Regions from separate parts of the Enterobacter sp. PL_is379 genome, predicted to be linked through region 1. Evidence: predicted binding sites of a transcription regulator. Region 1 holds the regulator's gene; each other region holds the start of a gene.
What was found. Region 1 encodes CRP, which controls carbon source genes, mostly activating them, when cyclic AMP is high. Its sites were predicted from a motif close to ATGTGANNNNNNTCACAT; they were not measured.
Positions count from the first base shown of each region.

Region 1 (5,350 bases):
TTTCGCTGCGTCGCGTGTTCCATTGCCGGGTGGGTGTTTGCCCAGATAACATTATTAACCTCCTGATTCAGCTAATCATTTTGATTTGCTTAACGTTGAGTAAAGTGTGCGCTCTGGTGAGAAAGGCATCAATTAAGCGTAGAGTGGAATCATTAGCCTGAGAGTAATAATCAAGGTAAAGATTTGTGATCGGGATCAGTTCATGTTTCGGAAAACCAGGCTAAACGGGGTACAATTCGGAAAGTACCGTAAATTTCTGACAAGAATCAGCATCGCCCTTATGACCCAAATCATTCCATCAGACTTCGACATTGCGGCCGAAGACAGCACTGAGTTCGTGCCTATGCGCGGCGTGGCCAATCGCCATTTGCAGACCATGCTGCCGCGACTGATCCGCCGCAAGGTTCAGTTCACCCCACACTGGCAGCGGCTTGACCTGCCAGACGGTGATTTTCTGGATCTCGCCTGGAGCGAAGCGCCGGAGCAGGCCCGCCATAAGCCGCGTCTGGTGGTCTTTCACGGTCTGGAAGGCAGCCTGCACAGCCCGTATGCACACGGGTTAATTGAGGCGGCAAAAGCGCGCGGCTGGCTCGGCGTGGTGATGCATTTTCGCGGCTGCAGCGGCGAACCGAATCGTCAGAAACGCATTTATCACTCGGGTGAAACCGAAGACGGAACGTGGTTTTTACACTGGCTACGGGACAACTTTGGCACCGTGCCGACCGCCGCGGTGGGCTACTCGCTGGGCGGCAATATGCTGGCCTGCCTGCTGGCCAAAGAGGGTGAAAGCGTCCCGCTGGATGCCGCCGTCATTGTCTCCGCACCGTTTATGCTGGAGCAGTGCAGCTACCACATGGATAAAGGCTTTTCCCGCGTCTATCAGCGCTACCTGCTCAACCTGCTGAAGGCCAACGCGGCGCGTAAGCTGAAAGCCTACCCGGATACCCTGCCGGTCAGCCTGCGTCAGCTGAAAAAGGTGCGTCGTATTCGCGAGTTCGACGACCTGATCACCGCGAAAATCCACGGCTTCGCCGATGCGATTGACTATTATCGTCAGTGCAGCGCCATGCCGCTGCTCAGCAAGATCACGCAGCCGACGCTGATCATTCATGCCAAAGATGACCCGTTTATGGATCATCACTCGATCCCCGCTCAGGAATTCCTGCCCGACAACGTTCACTATCAGTTGACCGAGCACGGCGGCCACGTCGGGTTTATCGGCGGTACGCTGCGCCGCCCGAAAATGTGGCTTGAGACGCGTATTCCTGACTGGCTAACCCCTTATCTGGACGGTGCAAAATGATTATTCCCTGGCAGGATCTGGCTCCCGAAACGCTCGATAATCTGATTGAAAGCTTTGTATTACGCGAAGGCACCGATTATGGTGAACAGGAACGCTCGCTTGAGCAAAAGGTCAACGATGTAAAGCGCCAGCTGAAAAGCGGCGACGTGGTGCTGGTGTGGTCAGAACTGCATGAGACGGTCAATATCATGCCCCGCAACGCGTTTCACGGCTGATCTTCCACCCTTTTAAGTCAGGGAGTTGCTATGTCTGCCAGACATCCGGTTATTGCCGTTACGGGGTCGAGTGGTGCGGGAACCACCACCACCAGCCTCGCCTTTCGCAAGATTTTCGCCCAGCTGAATCTTCGTGCGGCTGAGGTCGAAGGCGACAGCTTTCACCGCTACACGCGTCCGGAGATGGACATGGCCATCCGTAAAGCGCGCGATCTGGGTAAACACATCAGCTATTTCGGCCCGGAAGCCAATGACTTCGGCCTGCTGGAACAAACCTTTATAGAGTACGGTCAGAGCGGCAAAGGGCAGTCCCGCAAGTATCTGCATACCTATGATGAAGCTGTTCCCTGGAATCAGGTGCCGGGGACGTTCACCCCGTGGCAACCGCTGCCGGAACCCACCGACGTGCTGTTTTACGAAGGATTGCACGGTGGCGTGGTCACCCCTCAACACGACGTGGCGCGCCACGTGGACCTGCTGGTCGGCGTGGTCCCTATCGTTAACCTGGAGTGGATCCAGAAGCTGACGCGCGACATGAGCGAGCGCGGCCATTCGCGAGAGGCGGTGATGGACTCGGTGGTGCGCTCCATGGAAGATTACATCAACTTCCTGACGCCGCAGTTCTCCCGTACCCATATCAACTTCCAGCGCGTGCCGACGGTGGACACCTCCAACCCGTTTGCCGCCAAAAGTATCCCGTCCCTTGATGAGAGCTTTGTGGTGATCCATTTCCGCAATCTCGAAGGCATTGATTACCCCTGGCTACTGGCCATGCTGCAGGGCTCGTTTATTTCGCACATGAATACGTTAGTCGTGCCGGGCGGAAAAATGGGGCTGGCGATGGAGCTCATCATGACGCCGCTGGTGGAGCGACTGATGGAAGGGAAGCAGATTGCGTGAACATGTTCCCTCTCCCTGTGGGAGAGGGTTAGGGTGAGGGCATCAACACGCACGATGCCCCAATAATTAAGCCTCGACCACTTCATACGAATGCGTGATTTTTACCGCTTTCTCCAGCATTAACGCCACAGAGCAGTACTTCTCCGCAGACAGGTCCACCGCACGCGAGACCGCTGCGTCCTTCAACTCTTTACCGGTGACCACAAAGTGCAGATTAATATGGGTGAACAGGCGTGGCGCCTCTTCGCGACGTTCTGACGTGAGTTTAACCTCACAATCCGTCACGTCATGACGACCTTTTTGCAGAATCGACACCACGTCAATAGCGCTGCATCCTCCTGCCGCCATCAGCACCATTTCCATTGGGCTGGGCGCTTTATCGCCGGAGTTACCGTCCATCAAAATCTGGTGCCCTGACGCGGATTCGCCCAGGAACGTTAAACCTTCAACCCACTTCACGCGCGCTTGCATATTCTTAAACTCCAACGTTGCATTTTTGGTGACAGATTACGCGTGCGTTACATTTCTCGCAATGGAAGGCGACCTGCATCATGCTGAAGCGAGACACCAGGAGACACGCGGCGAAAGCTATGCTAAAACACTCAGGATGCTACAGTAATACATTGACGTTACACATGTATGCAGAGGACATCAAACTTTACTGGCTGCGAAACGTTACGGTAGCCGACTTCCCAGGGTATGGGTAAGAATTCGATTGCAACCCCAGAGTCCGGATGCATCTGATGACTCTGGTGACAGCTTATAACAGAGGATAACAGCGCATGGTGCTTGGCAAACCGCAAACAGACCCGACTCTCGAATGGTTCTTGTCTCATTGCCACATTCATAAGTACCCATCGAAGAGCACGCTGATTCACCAGGGTGAAAAAGCGGAAACGTTGTATTACATCGTTAAAGGCTCGGTGGCAGTGCTGATCAAAGATGAAGAAGGGAAAGAGATGATCCTTTCTTATCTGAACCAGGGCGATTTCATCGGTGAACTGGGCCTGTTTGAAGAGGGCCAGGAACGTAGCGCCTGGGTTCGTGCAAAGACAGCATGTGAAGTGGCTGAAATTTCTTACAAGAAGTTCCGTCAGCTGATTCAGGTTAACCCTGACATCCTGATGCGTCTTTCTTCCCAGATGGCGCGCCGTCTGCAGGTCACCTCAGAGAAAGTGGGCAACCTCGCCTTCCTGGACGTTACCGGCCGTATCGCACAGACCCTGCTGAACCTCGCGAAACAGCCAGACGCCATGACCCACCCGGACGGCATGCAAATTAAAATTACCCGTCAGGAAATTGGTCAGATCGTCGGTTGCTCCCGTGAGACTGTGGGCCGTATCCTGAAAATGCTGGAAGATCAAAACCTGATCTCCGCCCACGGTAAAACCATCGTGGTCTACGGAACGCGTTAATTCCGCTTAAACGGCGTGCCATCGCAAGGTGTCACGCCGTTTTTGTCTCTATTCCCCATGTGGCGCAGGCTGATCTATCACCCGGAAGTTAACTACGCACTGCGACAAACGCTGGTGTTGTGTCTTCCTGTGGCCATAGGCCTGATCCTCGGGCATCTTCAGCAAGGCCTGCTGTTTTCCCTTGTACCCGCCTGCTGCAACATTGCTGGTCTGGACACGCCGCATAAGCGCTTTTTCAAACGCCTGATTATCGGCGGCTGCCTGTTTGCGGGCTGTAGCCTCGCCGTACAGCTTTTACTGGCTCGTGATATTCCGCTGCCGCTGATCCTGACCGTGCTGGCGATGACCCTCGGCGTCACGGCGGAAATCAGTTCGCTGCACGCCCGCCTGCTTCCCGCGTCGCTGATTGCGGCCATTTTCACGCTGAGCCTCGCCGGGAATATGCCGGTGTGGGAGCCGCTGCTGATCTACGCCCTGGGGACATTATGGTACGGCCTGTTTAACTGGTTCTGGTTCTGGCTGTGGCGGGAGCAGCCGCTGCGTGAATCCCTGAGCCTGCTCTATGTGCAGCTTGCGGATTACTGCGAAGCCAAATACACCCTGCTGACCCAGCATACCGATCCGGAAAAATCCTTACCGCCCCTGCTGACGCGCCAGCAGAAGGTGGTGGATCTGATAAGCCAGTGCTATCAGCAGCTTCATATGCTCGCCGCCAACAAGAACCACGAGTACAAACGGCTGCTGCGCACCTTCCAGGTCGGGCTGGATCTGCAGGAGCATATCTCCGTTAGCCTGCACCACCCGCAGGAGGTGCAAAAGCTGGTCGAGCGCAGCCACGCCGAAGCGGTGATCCGCTGGAACGCGCAGACGGTGTCCGCACGCCTGCGCGTGCTGGCCGATGATATTCTCTATCACCGCTACCCGACGCGCTTTAACATGGATAAGCAGCTGGGCGCGCTGGAGAAAATCGCTCGTCAGCATCCGGATAACCCCGTCGGCCAGTTTGCCGCCTGGCACTTCAGCCGTATCGCCCGCGTGTTGCGCACGCAGCGCCCGCTTTATCCCCGCGACCTGATGGCGGATAAGCAGAAACGGCTGCCGCTATTGCCCGCGCTCAAAAGCTATCTTTCTCTTAAATCGTCCGCCCTGCGCAACGCCGCACGAATTAGCGTGATGCTCAGTACCGCCAGCCTGATGGGCATGGCGCTGCATCTGCCGAAACCCTACTGGATCTTAATGACCGTGCTGTTTGTCACCCAGAACGGCTACGGCGCCACGCGGGTGCGTATTCTGCATCGGGCGGGCGGCACCATGGCCGGGCTGATCATCGCGGGCGTGACGCTGCACTTCCACGTGCCGGAAGGCTATACTCTGGCAGGCATGCTGGCGATCACGCTGGTGAGCTACCTGATTATCCGCAAAAACTACGGCTGGGCGATGGTGGGGTTTACGGTGACGGCGGTATACACCCTGCAGCTGCTCACGCTCAATGGCGAACAGTTTATTGTCGCCAGGCT
Region 1 covers NZ_JBVPGT010000020.1:20,263-25,612, forward strand. Annotated here, with positions in the region: gene mdcA (malonate decarboxylase subunit alpha) at 1-52, opposite strand, end outside; gene AC0TOY_RS02760 (hydrolase) at 281-1,303, shown strand; gene AC0TOY_RS02765 (YheU family protein) at 1,300-1,518, shown strand; gene AC0TOY_RS02770 (phosphoribulokinase) at 1,549-2,418, shown strand; gene AC0TOY_RS02775 (OsmC family protein) at 2,485-2,889, opposite strand; gene crp (cAMP-activated global transcriptional regulator CRP) at 3,201-3,833, shown strand; gene AC0TOY_RS02785 (YccS/YhfK family putative transporter) at 3,891-5,350, shown strand, end outside.

Region 2 (5,350 bases), on a different contig from region 1:
CACCATGGCGTTTACCGCCTCGGCGCTCTCCTTCATGCTGGAGAACCTGAGCAAGCCGGTTATCGTCACCGGGTCGCAAATCCCGCTGGCGGAGCTGCGCTCGGACGGGCAGATCAACCTGCTGAACTCCCTGTACGTGGCGGCGAATTACCCGATCAACGAAGTGTCGCTGTTCTTTAACAACCGTCTGTATCGCGGCAACCGCACCACCAAAGCCCACGCAGACGGCTTTGACGCCTTTGCCTCCCCTAACCTGCAGCCGCTGCTGGAGGCCGGTATTCATATCCGTCGTCTGGGAACCCCTCCGGCGCCGAACACCGCCGGCGAGCTGATTGTGCATCCGATTACTCCGCAACCGATTGGCGTGGTCACCATCTATCCGGGTATCTCTGCGGACGTGGTGCGTAACTTCCTGCGCCAGCCGGTGAAGGCGCTGATCCTGCGCTCCTACGGCGTGGGCAATGCGCCGCAGAACGGTGAATTCCTGAAAGAGCTCCAGGAAGCCAGCGAGCGCGGAATTGTGGTGGTGAACCTGACCCAGTGCATGTCCGGTAAAGTGAATATGGGCGGCTATGCCACCGGCAACGCGCTGGCGCATGCGGGGGTCATCAGCGGCTTCGATATGACCGTTGAGGCAACGCTGACTAAACTTCACTATTTACTGAGTCAGGATCTGGACATTCAGTCCATTCGCAGCGCGATGATGCAAAACCTGCGCGGCGAGCTGACCCCGGACGAATAAGGAGTGCTCATGAAGCAACGCGCCCTGCTACTGGTCGATTTGCAAAATGATTTCTGCGCGGGCGGTGCGCTGGCCGTCGCCGAAGGTGACAGCACCGTTGACGTGGCCAACACGCTGATTGACTGGTGCAAAGCCCGCGGCGAAGCGGTTGTCGCAAGCCAGGACTGGCACCCGGCAAACCACGGCAGCTTTGCCAGCCAGCATAACGTCGAACCTTTCACTCAGGGAGAGCTCGACGGGCTGGCGCAAACCTTCTGGCCGGATCACTGCGTACAGCAGACGGAAGGCGCAGCACTGCATCCGCTCCTGAATCAGAAAGCCATCGACGCGGTGTTCCATAAAGGCGAAAACCCGGCTATCGACAGCTATAGCGCGTTTTTTGATAACGGGCATCGCCAGAAAACGGCGCTGGACGCGTGGTTACGTCATCACGAAATCACGGAGCTGATCGTGCTGGGACTGGCAACGGACTACTGCGTGAAGTTCACCGTGCTCGATGCGCTCCAGTTAGGTTATACCGTCAGCGTCATCACCGACGGCTGCCGCGGGGTGAACATTCACCCGCAGGACAGCGCTCAGGCGTTTATGGATATGGCTGCGGAAGGCGCGACGCTGTATACGCTCGAAGACTGGCTGGAGACGCAGGCTTAGGCCTTTTAAGCCGGGTGGCGGCTGCGCCTTACCCGGCCTACTTCTTTGATTTTGTAGGCCGGGTAAGCGTCAGCGCCACCCGGCAATCCCCCCTCTCCGATCCCCATAAAGTGAACTCCCTCGCATCCTCAGCGAAGCGGCAATGCTATTCTCTTTAGGCTGTTTTTTCGCCACGCCTTTTCCGTGGCGTGGTTAATTTTATTAAGTCAAAGAGGAACTTGTATGAAACGTTTGCCCTTGCTGGCAGCATTACCCTTGCTTTGCGCGTCAGTTGCCTCCGCCAGTTCCATGATGTCCGTGGGCTACTTTAACGGGGGTGGCGATGTCACCGCCGGACCGGGTGGCGATATCAATAAACTGGACGTTCGCCAGATCACCCATCTGAACTACTCGTTTGGTCTGGTCTATAACGACGAAAAAGACGAAACCAACGCCGCGCTGAAAGATCCGGCTAAGCTGCATCAAATCTGGCTATCGCCAAAAGTGGCGTCCGATCTGGCCTTAATCCCCACTCTGCGTAAGCAAAACCCGAACCTCAAAGTGCTGCTTTCCGTCGGCGGCTGGGGCGCGCGCGGCTTCTCTGGCGCAGCGGCAACCCAAGAGAGTCGCGCGGTGTTCATCCGCTCCGCGCAGGAGATTGTCGACAAATATGGTCTGGACGGGATCGATCTCGACTGGGAGTATCCGGTCAACGGCGCCTGGGGGCTGGTGGCAAGCCAGCCTGCCGACCGGGATAATTTTACCGCCCTGCTGAAGGAGATGCGCGACGCGTTCGGGCATAAAAAGCTGGTCACCATTGCGGTAGGCGCGAATGCGGAAAGTCCGAAAAGCTGGGTGGATGTCAAAGCTATCGCCCCCCTGCTCGACTACATCAACCTGATGACCTACGACATGGCGTACGGTACGCAGTATTTTAACGCCAACCTGTATGACTCCAGCACCTGGCCGACGGTGGCCGCCGCGGACAAATACAGCGTGGACTTTGTGGTGAACAACTATCTGGCCGCCGGACTGAAGCCGCAGCAGATGAATCTCGGGATTGGTTTCTATGACCGCGTGCCGAAACGCGCCGTAGAGCCGGGGATCGACTGGACCAAACCGGATGCGCAAAAAAATCCGGTTACCCAGCCCTACTTCGGACCGCAGGAGATCGGGTTGTTCAAGTCACTCGGCTATGACCTGACCAAAGATACCTACGTGAAGTACAACGATATCGTGAAGAAGCTGTTGAACGATCCGCAGAAGCGCTTTACCGAGCACTGGGACGACCAGGCAAAAGTGCCGTGGCTGTCGGTGAAGGGTGCCGATGGCAACGCGCTGTTTGCGATTTCCTATGAGAACCCACGTTCCGTTGCGATCAAAGCGGACTACATCAAAGAGAAAGGGCTCGCCGGAGCGATGTTCTGGGAGTACGGGGCTGATAACAACAATCAGTTAGCGAAACAGCTGGCGGCGTCGCTCGGGATCCCGCATACGCATAAGTAGTAAGACAATCAAGCCCTCTCCCCGTGGGAGAGGGTTGGGTGAGGGCATCAACCCGCACCGTTATTGCATTTTCATCGTCGCAATCGGCTTCGGCGTGATGCCGAAGTCTTCTTTCAGCTCGCGCTTGCTCTTCATTACCATCTGGCCCTGGGTGTCGATCGTCATATGCTGCGCGTCGGTGTTATTGCGCGCCTGCCACAGCATCACCAGCTGCAGGCTGTTCTCTTTTTGCTCCGGGGTCAGCGCGACGCCATCGGGCCATTTTCCCAGCTCTACGGCGGTCACCAGACGCTGATAAATCTCCGGCGTCATCCCGCTAATCATGTCTTCAATATTCACAATCCTGCCCTTTCGAAGGAATAATTTGCTGAATCGTTTTTTCAACCCTTAATCTGGTCGCCATTCTCATCATCGGTGAAGCTCATTGAGGCTGAATTCACGCAGAAACGCTCGCCCGTGGGCTGAGGGCCATCCGGGAAGACGTGCCCAAGGTGCGCATCGCAGTTGCCGCAGCGAATTTCCGTGCGCACCATGCCGTGTGACGAGTCGGTCAGGTAGCGGATGGCCTCATCGCTCACCGGCTCGTAAAAGCTCGGCCAGCCGCAGCCAGAATCAAATTTCGTTTGTGAATTAAACAGCGGCGCATCACAGACCAGGCAGTGGTAGACGCCGTCCCGCTTGTTGTGCAGTAAACGCCCGGTGAACGGCGGTTCCGTCCCGTGATTCTGCGTCACGTAAAACTGCATTTCTGTGAGGTTTTTTTTCAAATCTTCAGGGTTACGTTGGTTCGACATATGCTTACATCTCGCTGTAGAAACAGACATCTTTTAACCCGGATTCTAACAAAACATTAACACCCTTGCGTGCACTTTTGATCTAAACTTATGTGTCGCGAAAAGGCGGTCAGGCAATTGTGATCATGCTCACATTTTTATCCTGCGAGGCCTTTAAAATCCCGGCGCAGCCCCCATATGGGTGCAAGCTCAAAGGGAAAGTGAGGCGAGTCAGTCGCACAAACGTTAGTCACAGGATTGATTTGTCGCAATGATTGACACGATTCCGCTTGACGCTGCGTAAGGTTTTTGTAATTTTACAGGCAACCTTTTATTCACTAACAAATAGCTGGTGGAATATATGACTATCAAAGTAGGTATCAACGGTTTTGGCCGTATCGGCCGTATTGTTTTCCGTGCTGCTCAGAAACGTTCTGACATCGAAATCGTTGGTATCAACGATCTCCTGGACGCTGAATACATGGCGTACATGCTGAAGTACGACTCAACTCACGGTCGTTTCGACGGCACCGTTGAAGTGAAAGACGGCCACCTGGTTGTTAATGGCAAAACCATCCGCGTTACTGCTGAAAAAGACCCAGCTAACCTGAAATGGAACGAAATCGGTGTTGACGTTGTTGCTGAAGCAACCGGTATCTTCCTGACCGACGAAACTGCACGTAAACACATCACTGCGGGTGCGAAGAAAGTTGTTCTGACTGGTCCTTCAAAAGACAACACCCCAATGTTCGTTCGTGGTGCAAACTTCGAAACTTACGCTGGCCAGGATATCGTGTCTAACGCATCCTGCACCACCAACTGCCTGGCACCGCTGGCTAAAGTTATCAACGACAACTTCGGCATCATCGAAGGTCTGATGACTACCGTTCACGCAACCACCGCTACTCAGAAAACCGTTGATGGCCCGTCTCACAAAGACTGGCGCGGCGGCCGTGGCGCGGCTCAGAACATCATCCCATCCTCTACCGGTGCTGCTAAAGCTGTAGGTAAAGTACTGCCAGAACTGAATGGCAAACTGACTGGTATGGCGTTCCGCGTTCCAACTCCTAACGTATCCGTTGTTGACCTGACCGTTCGTCTGGAAAAAGCTGCTTCTTATGAAGAAATTAAGAAAGCAATCAAAGCTGCTTCCGAAGGCGCAATGAAAGGCGTTCTGGGCTACACCGAAGACGACGTTGTATCTACCGATTTCAACGGCGAAGTGTGCACTTCCGTGTTCGATGCTAAAGCGGGTATCGCACTGAACGACAACTTCGTTAAACTGGTATCCTGGTACGACAACGAAACTGGCTACTCTAACAAAGTACTGGACCTGATCGCTCACATCTCCAAATAAGTTGAGATGAGTGCTTGATCCAAAAAGGCGACTTCGGTCGCCTTTTTTATTTATAAGACAGAGGATTGCTTAATGATTAATAAAATTTTTGCACTTCCGGTAGTCGAACAACTTACCCCTGTGCTTTCCCGCCGTCAGATTGACGGTGCCGACGTTATCGTCGTTGACCATCCACGCGTTAAAGCCTCCGTGGCGCTGAACGGCGCCCACCTGCTCTCCTGGAAACCGGAAGGTGAAGCCGAAGGCTTATGGCTGAGCGATGCGACCTCCTTCAAAAAAGGGGCGGCTATTCGCGGTGGCGTACCGATCTGCTGGCCGTGGTTCGGCCCGTCCGCCCAGCAG
Region 2 covers NZ_JBVPGT010000028.1:215,704-221,053, forward strand. Annotated here, with positions in the region: gene ansA (asparaginase) at 1-742, shown strand, start outside; gene pncA (bifunctional nicotinamidase/pyrazinamidase) at 752-1,393, shown strand; gene chiD (chitinase ChiD) at 1,616-2,878, shown strand; gene AC0TOY_RS11870 (YeaC family protein) at 2,939-3,217, opposite strand; gene msrB (peptide-methionine (R)-S-oxide reductase MsrB) at 3,259-3,672, opposite strand; gene gapA (glyceraldehyde-3-phosphate dehydrogenase) at 4,013-5,008, shown strand; gene AC0TOY_RS11885 (D-hexose-6-phosphate mutarotase) at 5,081-5,350, shown strand, end outside.
Region 2: the regulator CRP is predicted to act here: its motif matches at 3,790-3,807, upstream of msrB (peptide-methionine (R)-S-oxide reductase MsrB).

Region 3 (5,350 bases), on a different contig from region 1:
AGTCGGCATACCAAAAACCTTTATTCTGTTCCATTTAGAGGCTCCTGTTATTTACCGCTGAGCGAGTTGTGGATCATGTCGAGCCAGTTCGGCACGGTCAGATGGAAGGATTCGATCATCTTCATGTCGAAGCCGCGGAAGAAGCCGCTCAGCACGAAGAGCAGGACGATAGCCGCCATCATCACTTTGGTGACGTGGTTCCAGCCGCTCTCTTCCACGCCTTTACCGATCAGGATCCCCAGCACCAGGCCCGGTACGGCGTTGCCCATGATCAGCTGCGCCGCGCCGCCGAAGATGGTGGCCCAGAAGCCCGATTTTTTACCCGCGTCGATGGCCGCCAGCCAGAAGATCACCGGCATCACGGTGTTCACCAGCAGGTTCGCCGCCGGCACCAGCACCTTGACGGCGGTGACCTGAAGCGCAGCCGGTACGGAGGAGGCGGTAAGGTTAAGGAAGGTCACGACAATCATGCCGATCAGGCCGCAGGCAATCGCCATTTTGCGCGGATCGTGCAGCGTTTCGCCGACGTTACGGTTTTTGATCATCAGTGCAGCAGCACCCCAGTTCGGGATGATGCGGTGGTCAACGTCCTGTGTGAAAGCCCCTGCGGCCACGGAAGAGGCCCAGGCGTTAAAGAAGAAACCTAACCCAAAGGAGAAGTGGGACGCCGGATCCCCTTCACAGGAGTTCAGTTCCCCCAACGTACGAAACGCGCCCATACCCTGTGTGGTAGGCGCATGAAACATGCGTGCAGCCCCGGCTCCGACACCGACGCCAACCAGGCCGCCAATGATGAGCGATTTTATTAATATAATTAAGAACATCAGTCTGCCCTTTTATGAATAATCAGCGTTGCGTGACGAAATCCACCTGGTCGAGATTGATGGCTGTCACGTTGACGGTCACATCCAGCTCCACGCTGTAGGTGCGTCTTTCCCGGCGCAGAAAGAAGAACAGAAACGCTTCTTTACGCACCGCTTCTTGCGCCTGAACGACCTGCACATCCTGTGGCTCAATACGCAGTAAGATATGCGGTGAAGCTTTCATCACCGCGGCCTGAACGTGGTTGAGCGCGTCGGCAAAGGCGCGCGCTTTGGCGTCGCCTTTTCCCTTCACTCTCACCGTGGTTGTGAACTGTTCTTTCATGCTTATGCGCCGTATTTTTTCTGCCACGCCTGCACCAGACGCTCGCCCAGCTCTTCTTTATCCATAAAGCCGAAGCCCAGCACGTTGCAGCCTTCGTTGATGGCGGTCACGCCCTCTTCCACGGAACGCATGCCGTATTTGGCTTTGTAGCCATATTTGGTTTGGGCAGTGATGGCTCCCGCGCCGCCGCTGCCGCAGAAGGAGATGCCGAAGGTGGCGTTTTCCGCTTTCATCATGTCGCCGAGCTTCATGTCCGCCGCCATGCCCGGCACAACCACCGCGCGTCCACCTGCTTTTTCCACACCGGCAGCCACTTTCTGACCTTTACCCAGGCGATCGCCAATCACGACTGTAATCTGTTCCATGTGTTGCTCCTTAAAGGTTGTCTTTCGCGACTTCAAAGTGAACGGAGAGCAGCCAGGCTTCTTCATCAGGAAGATTGCCAAACTGCGCGACCACTTCACGGGCGAGCCGCATTGAATCCGGTGAAATTTCGTCAAACAGCTCTGCTTCAACCTCCGGCAGCGGCTCGCCGGTCACGGACCGGTGCGCCATGGCGCGCACGTGGGAGGTGAGCATCTGCTCCTGTACCGCATTGGGGATGATGTTGTTTCGGGCCAGCAGGGCATAAACCTGCTGCAGCATGGTGTTCGCGAGCTGTTCTGTTTGCTCCGCATGTTCCCCAACGTCGTTCATTACCGCTCCGTTAATCACTGGTCTTACCCCGTTAATGGCTCTGGAATAAAACTAACGTTGGGGGGGAATTGTTTGTAGCGAGTTGTTTTCCACTTCGAAGTGGAAAGGCGAGCCGCGACAGTGATCTGTGCCACATAAATGCGGTGAATCTGGATAAACCGCTGCATTTACGTGATGAATATCACGCTATTGCGCGGCCAAAACGGGGCAAGCAAAGCGGAAAAGATTACGAGCGGGCTCGTAGAAATGTGACGTGGATAAGGTTTTCTTATGGGGATCCGCTAGAGTGGCAACGGGTGCTTGAGACTGACCGTCTCAGGCATGGGACGGAAAGTGGAAAGCCCCGCCTGATAGAAAATCAGGGCGGGGGCTCGAAACGACACGTCGGACCGTGGAGTTCGCTACCTCGCCCGCTTTAAAGCAAGGAGGCATCCATGAAACGCCAAAACCCAGGCATTGGAGTTTTGATGATTATTGCTTTGACAATAATCATCTTAACGCTGGTGACGCGGAAAACACTGTGCGAGATCAGTTTTCGAAACGATTCTTTTGCAGTGACAGCGAGGATGGATTGTCGCTCCGGCCAGTAGGGAGCAAGGATGCGGGGGCGCGTCATGCGCCTCCGCATACGGGCAAAGGACGTACAGCTCAGGCACCCAATTAACGATACTTTTGGTGGTACGTGTTGCGCGTGGTCGCAAACTGCTCGGCCGCCGCCTGGGCTTCCTTCACTTTGCCTTCGTTAGCCAGCTTCAGCGCGCCGTCGATCTGGCCGACCAGCACGTCAAAGCCGTGGCGATAGTCTTTCATCTCTGCGCTGTCTGCCGCTTTGCTTTCCAGCTTCGGAGGCGTCGCTTTCTGTGCGTCCAGCGCCGCTTCACGCATTTTGGTCAGCGCGTCTTTCATTTCAGCCGCATTGTCCGTTTTCTGCACCACCTTCAGGTTTTGACCGAGGATGCCCATGTCGTCTTCAAGATCGGCAGCAAACACAGAAGAGCCAAGAACCAGCGTTGAAGCCGCGACGATCGCTAACAGGTGTTTACGCATTGCTCACTTCCTTTTTTATTATTAAAACGCCTTTACGGATATTACTGGCCGGCGATTTTCATTTCCGGCAGAAGTACAGAACCACACTGTATATTGCTACGTGTTTCAATATCGTTACCGACCGTAACGATATTGCGCCACATGTCCTTCAGGTTGCCGGCAATCGTAATCTCGCTTACCGGATACTGAATTTCGCCGTTTTCCACCCAGAAGCCCGCAGCGCCGCGAGAGTAGTCTCCGGTGATGCCGCTTACGCCCTGGCCCATCAGCTCCGTGACGACCAGGCCGGTACCCATCTCTTTCAGCATCTGCTCAAAGTTCAGGCCCTGCCCGGCAATGCGCCAGTTGTGGATGCCGCCAGCGTGTCCGGTACTTTTCAGCCCCAGCTTGCGCGCGGAGTAATTAGTCAGCAGCCACTGGGTCAGCACGCCGTCTTTGACGATGTCACGACGTTCGGTACGCACGCCTTCGCTGTCGAACGGCGTGGAGGCCAGCCCTTTCAGCAGGTGCGGATGCTCTTCGATGGTCAACCATTCCGGCAGGATTTGCTTGCCCAGCGAATCGAGCAGGAAGGTCGATTTACGGTAAACCGAGCCGCCCGCGATAGCGCCCACCAGATGACCAAACAGACCGGTCGCCACTTCGTTGGCAAAAATAACCGGGGCCTTCATGGTGGAGAGTTTGCGCGGCGACAGGCGAGACAGCGTGCGTTCGGCACACTCTTTTCCCACCCACTCCGGAGACTGCAAGTCCCCCAGCGCGCGGCCAATGGTGTAGGCGTAGTCACGCTCCATGTCTCCGTTCTCTTCGGCGATGACGCAGCTGGAGAGAGAATGACGGGTGGAGCAGTAGCCCTGCAGCATGCCGTGGCTGTTGCCGAAGACTTTGATGCCGTAGTGGCTGTTGAAGCTGCCGCCTTCAGTATTGGTGATGCGCTTATCCGCCTGCAGGGAAGCCTGCTCGGCGCGCGCGGCCAGTTCGATCGCTTCGTCCGGGGTCACTTCCGCCGGGTGGAAAAGATCGAGATCCGGCGCATCAAACGCCAGCAGGTCTTTATCCGCCACGCCTGCGTAAGGATCCGGGGAGGTATAACGGGCGATATCCAGCGCCGCCTGCACCGTACGGGCAATGGCATCCGGACTGAGATCGGTGGATGACGCGCTGCCTTTGCGATTCTGGTGATACACCGTGATCCCCAGCGCGCCATCGCTGTTGAATTCGACATTCTCCACTTCGCCATAGCGGGTACTCACGCTGATGCCGGTGGTTTTGCTGACCGCCACTTCGGCGCCATCTGATTTTTCTGAAGCAAGCATCAGAGCGGTGGAGACGGCTTCTTCAAGAATCTTACGCTGCGCTTCAACTTGTGAGGTTACTTTCATCGCAAATGCCATACTGTAAGAGAGAGTTATCTGAAGTCTAACAGAGAACCGTTTTTCAGTGCGCGTCTTAACTGGTAACATTAGCCTCTTTTTTTAAGGAGCCTGACATGACTAAGCAGCCCGAAGACTGGCTCGACGACGTTCCCGGTGATGACATCGAAGACGAAGATGATGAGATCATCTGGGTCAGTAAAAGTGAAATTAAACGTGACGCCGAAGAGTTAAAACAGCTTGGCGCGGAAATGGTAGAACTGGGTAAAAACGCGCTGGATAAGATCCCGCTCGACCAGGATCTGCGAGATGCCATTGAACTGGCACAGAAAATCAAAAAAGAAGGCCGTCGTCGCCAGCTTCAGCTTATCGGGAAAATGCTGCGTCAGCGCGATGTTGATCCGATCCGCCAGGCGCTGGACAAGCTGAAAAACCGCCACAACCAGCAGGTTGCGCTGTTCCACAAGCTGGAGCAGATCCGCGATCGTCTGATTGAACAGGGTGATGACGCCGTACCGGAAGTGCTGAACCTGTGGCCGGATGCCGACCGCCAGCAGCTGCGTTCCTTGATCCGCAACGCGAAGAAAGAGAAAGAAGGGAATAAGCCGCCGAAGTCTGCGCGCCTGATTTTCCAGTATCTGCGCGAGCTGTCTGAGAACGAAGAGTAATCCCCCTCTCCCCAGAGGGGCGAGGGAGAAAAGAACGTAGGCCCGGTAAGCGCAAGCGCCACCGGGCTTTTTTTTACGCGTCGGCGGCCGCTTCCGCTTTCTTCGTAAGGCCGTCCAGCAGCTTCTGATGGATCCCACCAAAACCGCCGTTGCTCATCACCAGAATGTGGTCGCCAGGCTGAGCGGCTTTCACCACCATATCCGCGAGCGCATCCACATCCGCGCTCCAGTGCGCAGGCTGAATGCAGGCATCGGCGACTTCCGCCACCTGCCACGGAATATGCTGCGGCTGCAGCAGGAAGACTTCATCGGCACGTCCTAATGACGGCGCGAGATCGTCTTTGCAGATGCCCATCTTCATGGTGTTCGAGCGCGGTTCCAGCACCGCCAGAATGCGCGCGGTACCGCCGACCTTGCCAC
Region 3 covers NZ_JBVPGT010000032.1:124,341-129,690, reverse strand. Annotated here, with positions in the region: gene AC0TOY_RS19475 (DUF4310 family protein) at 1-34, opposite strand, end outside; gene AC0TOY_RS19470 (DUF4311 domain-containing protein) at 48-824, opposite strand; gene AC0TOY_RS19465 (DUF4312 family protein) at 847-1,146, opposite strand; gene AC0TOY_RS19460 (SFCGS family glycine-rich protein) at 1,149-1,511, opposite strand; gene AC0TOY_RS19455 (glycine dehydrogenase) at 1,522-1,860, opposite strand; gene AC0TOY_RS19450 (hypothetical protein) at 2,258-2,458, opposite strand; gene cybC (cytochrome b562) at 2,503-2,889, opposite strand; gene pmbA (metalloprotease PmbA) at 2,931-4,283, opposite strand; gene yjgA (ribosome biogenesis factor YjgA) at 4,379-4,930, shown strand; gene mpl (UDP-N-acetylmuramate:L-alanyl-gamma-D-glutamyl-meso-diaminopimelate ligase) at 5,004-5,350, opposite strand, start outside.
Region 3: the regulator CRP is predicted to act here: its motif matches at 1,961-1,978, upstream of AC0TOY_RS19455 (glycine dehydrogenase).

Region 4 (5,350 bases), on a different contig from region 1:
CGACGTGCTGGTCAACAATGCCGGTCTGGCGCTGGGCATGGAGCCTGCCCACAAAGCCAGCGTGGAAGACTGGGAAAACATGATCGACACCAACAACAAAGGGCTGGTCTATATGACCCGCGCGGTGCTGCCGGGCATGGTCGAGCGCAACCGCGGTCACATTATCAATATCGGTTCCACCGCCGGGAGCTGGCCTTACGCGGGCGGCAACGTCTATGGCGCGACGAAAGCGTTTGTGCGCCAGTTCAGCCTTAACCTGCGTACCGATCTGCACGGCACCGCCATTCGCGTCACCGACATCGAGCCGGGCCTGGTGGGTGGCACCGAGTTTTCCAACGTGCGTTTCAAAGGCGATGACGCGAAAGCGGACAAAACCTATGAAAACGCGAACGCCCTGACGCCGGAAGATGTCACCGAAACGGTCTGGTGGGTGGCGACGCTGCCAAAACACGTCAACATCAATACCGTAGAAATGATGCCAGTCAGCCAGAGTTTTGCCGGACTTAGCGTCCATCGTGGCTAAATCGACCCTTCCCGGCCTGCGGGCCGGGTCTGTTTCGGATTATAAAAGAATGGTAGTATGTTCGGGCTAACTCTCTGAGAAATGACAACTCATGGCCGCTGAATCGCAACTCAATCCCACCCAGCCCGTAAACCAGCAAATCTATCGCATTTTGCGACGTGATATTGTCCATTGTCTGATCCCACCGGGAACGCCGCTTTCAGAAAAAGAGGTCTCCGTGCGGTTTGACGTTTCCCGGCAGCCGGTGCGTGAAGCGTTTATTAAGCTTGCGGAAAACGGTCTAATTCAGATCCGCCCGCAGCGCGGCAGCTACGTCAACAAAATCTCCCTCTCTCAGGTGCGCAACGGCTGTTTCGTTCGCCAGGCCATTGAATGCGCGGTGGCGCGGCGTGCCGCAACGCTCATCAACGACAACCAGTGTTACCTGCTGGAGCAGAACCTGCATCAGCAGCGGATTGCGATTGACCGTAAGCAGCTGAATGACTTCTTCCAGCTTGATGATGAATTCCACCAGAAACTGGCGCAGATTGCCGATTGCCAGCTTGCATGGGACACCATCGAGAACATCAAGGCCAACATCGACCGCGTGCGCTACATGAGCCTCGATCACGTCTCCCCGCCGGAAATGCTGCTCCGACAGCATCATGATATTTTCAGCGCGCTGGAAAAACGCGATGCGGACGCTGTGGAAAAAGCGATGACGCTGCATCTGCAGGAAATCAGCGAATCCGTGCAGCTGATTCGTCAGGAAAATAGCGAGTGGTTTAGCGAAGAGTGATATTCGCCGCCCCTTTCGGGTGCGGCGATGGGTTTAGCGAACGACTAATACCGGAATTGTGGCGTAGCGCAGGATAGATTCCGCATTTGATCCCAGAAGATGGGTAGTGATGCCCGGATTTTTCGACCCGATGACAATCACGTCATATTCCCCTTCCTTGCTCAGCCTGATAATTTCATCGCGGACGTTGCCAAAGCGAACGAGGGTGTCAATTTTCTCCGGCGAGATATCGAACAGTCTTTTTAACGCGTTCATTTTCTTCCCGGATTCTTCAGTCATATATTCTTCGAACTTTTTAATATCGGCGTTAAATCCGCGCAGCAGGGACCGACTGCTGGCCGGCAGAATATTGACCAGGGTAATCGAGGCGCCCTCTGCCTTCGCAAGGTTTGCCGCGTGGCGAACCGCTTTGTCGCTCAAATCCATTTCAAACACATCAACAGGCATCAAAATCTTCTTATACATAAGCCTGACTCCTTATTCCGATGAAAGGGTTATTTCCTGTACCCAGAATGGCACCGGGAATATAAACCAACCCTCAACGCTTCCCTGTCGAAACTATCAATTAATGAAAATAACGGTCTGCTTTGTAAATTGCTGTCGTGAACCGTCAGTGCCCGGCACAATAAAGAAAAAAGTGTGAGTTTGATCAAAAACAAAAACATGTGATGCAGACAGGCGTATTTATATGCTCCGTGAACGGCAACCCTGAAATAGCGCCGTAACGAACAGGTTAGAGAGGAGAAAATACCATGATGACATACGACCGTAACCGCAATGCAATCACCACCGGCAGCCGCGTCATGATTAGCGGCACGGGCAAAACTGGCGTGATTAAAGCGATCCACAGCGACGGGCTGGATGCCGCGCAGGTGCGCCGCAGCAAAACGGTTGAAGTGGAAGGATGCGAAGGTAAGTTCGAGCCGATTGAGCTGATTCGCCTGGGGATGCACTAAGCTGTGCGTAGACATGCCGCCGCGAACGGCGGCATGTGCTGAATTACCGTTGAGAGACGTACTGGGCCACGGTCGCTTTCGCACCCTTTTGCAGCAGCGTCTGGTACGCCTTCATCACCGCATCAACAAAGCCTGCTTCCTGCGGTAACTCTTTGCCGAAGATGGCTTCGATGCCGAGCAGCGCGTTAACCCGGCTTTCCCCTTCCGCACTGCCCTTCACCGCCGCCTGAATCACCGCCAGTTGCGGATCGCTCACGTCAATCGCATTACCCTGCTCGTCCACGCCGCCGACATAGCGCATCCACCCTGCCACGCCCAGCGCCAGCAGCGGGAAAGGCTTCTGATGCACCAGGTGCCAGCGCACGGAATCCAGCATGCGCTGCGGAAGCTTCTGGCTGCCGTCCATCGCAATTTGCCAGGTCCGATGGCGCAGGGCCGGGTTGCTGTAGCGGGCAATCAGGAGATCGGCATAACGACCTAAATCAACGCCTTTGACCTTCAGCGTAGGCGCCTGCTCGTTAAGCATCAGCGCGTGCGCGGCGAGGCGGTAGTTCTTATCTTCCATACAGTCGTTGATATGCTGGTATCCGGCCAGATAGCCCAGATACGCCAGGAACGAGTGGCTGCCGTTGAGCATGCGCAGCTTCATCTCTTCAAACGGGATCACGTCCGACACCAGCTCGGCGCCAGCTTTTTCCCATTCCGGACGGCCCGCAACAAAGTTATCTTCGATCACCCACTGACGGAACGGTTCACAGGCTACTGCCGCCGGATCGCGCACGCCGGTCAGCCGTTCTATTTTATCCAGCGTTTCGGGGGTGACCGCGGGCACGATGCGATCCACCATGGTTGACGGGAAGGTGACGTTAGCCTCGATCCAGTCCGCCAGCTCACCGTCTACCGCCCGGGCATACGCGCAGGTGACATTGCGCATCACGTGACCGTTCTCCGGCATGTTGTCACAGGACATCACGCTAAACGCCGGCAGACCCGCCGCTTTGCGACGCGCCAGCGCTTCCACGACGACACCCGGCGCAGATTTCGGCTGGTGTGGGTTTTGCAGGTCGGCGACGATAAACGGATGATCGAGCATCAGTTGCCCGGTCGCTGGTGAGTGACAGTACCCTTTCTCAGTGATGGTCAGCGAGACAATCGCCACCTGCGGTTCACACAGCGCTGCCAGCACCGTCTCCAGCCCGTCTACCTGCGCATGGAGGGCCTTTTTGACCACGCCCACCACGCGGGAGGTCCACGCATCGGCAGACATCTCCGCCACGGTATAGAGATTATCCTGCGCGTTCAGATCGGCAATCTGCTGCTCGCCGCCAATCAGGTTAACCTCACAGTAACCCCAGTCGCTGCCGTGCTCAGCGGCGAGGATATCGGCATACACTGCCTGATGCGCCCGGTGAAATGCGCCAAAGCCTAAATGAACGATGCGTGCTTTAAGGCTGTCGCGATCGTACTGAGGCAGCGTCGCGTTGGCCTGTAATAAGGTATTTTCCATGATTAAGACTCGTTAATTAGAAAGCTGTGGTTCGCTGCCGCTCTTTCTGAAGCGGCAGCGCCTGCTGACTACACCAACTAGAATGGCAGTTGGGGTAAAAAAATAACTGCCATCAACCATACTGATACTGACGTTTGAGATTTTGATTTATATTAACTTTTGCTCATGTGGTGTGACATAAACATAAAGTTGTGTGATAAATCACTCAAGATATAAGCCATCAGCGCCGCGAGGAGATTGCGCCGTAACCCACACGCTCTTCTGGTGAGGACTCCGCTGCGTCTTGCGCCGCGCTCAAATCACGGTCGCGCACTTCCGGCATCAGGATCGCCGAGAGCAGCCCAATCACGGAATAGGCCACCAGCATGGCAACAATCGGCCACCAGGAGCCGGTCATATTGCAGAAGATCCCCGCCAGTACCGGACCAAAGCCCACAGCTACCAGACCGCCCGCCTCTTTCGAGATGGCCATACGGGTAAAGCGATTTCGCGAGCCAAACATCTCCGCCATGGTGATATTTTCCAGCGCGAACAGACCCAGAACGGCGAAGTTATGGATAACGATGATAGAGAGCATGATCGTCCCCGGCGCATAGCTCTTATCGACAATGATCGACAGCATCGGGTAGGCGAGCAGAATGGCGGAGATATTGAGGATAATGTACGGCAGACGGCGCCCCACTTTATCGGAAAGCCAGCCCAGCAGCGGGATGGAGATAAACCCGAGAATGGAGCTGATCATCAGCGCATCGGTAGGGATGGCCTTATCGAACAGCAGCGTCTGGACCAGATACCCCGCGAGGAACGTCTGGATCAGACCCGAGTTGCCCGCCTGGCCGAAACGCAGGCCAGTCGCCAGCCAGAAGGATTTGCTTTTCACCATTGAACCGAGCGATGTGTCCGGCTGAACGGTTTGTGCATCGTTCACTTTCTCAAAGACCGGGCTCTCCTTGAGGTTCATCCGCAGCCAGATGGCAAAGATCATCACCACGACGCTGGCGAGGAACGGCACGCGCCAGCCCCAGGCGAGCAGCTCTTCACGGTCAAGGACAAAGAACATGATGGCCCAGATCGCCGTGGCGCTTAGCGTCCCGCAGTTAGTGCCCATCGCCACCAGCGAGGAGATGATGCCGCGCTTTCCTTTCGGCGCGTACTCCGCCAGCATGGTCCCGGCTCCGGAAATCTCAGCCCCGGCCCCGAGCCCCTGAATAATGCGCAGCGTCACCAGCAGAACCGGGGCAAAAATCCCGATCTGCGCGTAGGTCGGCAGGACGCCAATCAGCGTGGTGCAGATCCCCATCATGGTGATGGTGATGAACAGCACCTTCTTACGGCCAATGCTGTCGCCCATTCTGCCAAAGATAAAGGCGCCGACAATGCGTGCGATATAGCCTGCGCCGTAGGTGCCCATCGCCAGGATCAGCGCCATCGCGGCTGACTGTTCCGGGAAGAAGATCTCATGGAAGACCAGGGCGGCCCCCAGTGAGTAAAGCTGAAAGTCCATAAACTCCAGAGCGGTGCCGAGCCAGCCGGAAACGGCGGCTTTCACCAGATCGGCAGTGGATCGTTGCGGTTGTGCTTGTGTC
Region 4 covers NZ_JBVPGT010000030.1:115,345-120,694, reverse strand. Annotated here, with positions in the region: gene ydfG (bifunctional NADP-dependent 3-hydroxy acid dehydrogenase/3-hydroxypropionate dehydrogenase YdfG) at 1-523, shown strand, start outside; gene AC0TOY_RS14765 (GntR family transcriptional regulator) at 615-1,301, shown strand; gene AC0TOY_RS14760 (universal stress protein) at 1,335-1,766, opposite strand; gene ydfZ (putative selenium delivery protein YdfZ) at 2,054-2,257, shown strand; gene AC0TOY_RS14750 (mannitol dehydrogenase family protein) at 2,301-3,764, opposite strand; gene AC0TOY_RS14745 (MFS transporter) at 3,985-5,350, opposite strand, start outside.
Region 4: the regulator CRP is predicted to act here: its motif matches at 1,939-1,956, upstream of ydfZ (putative selenium delivery protein YdfZ).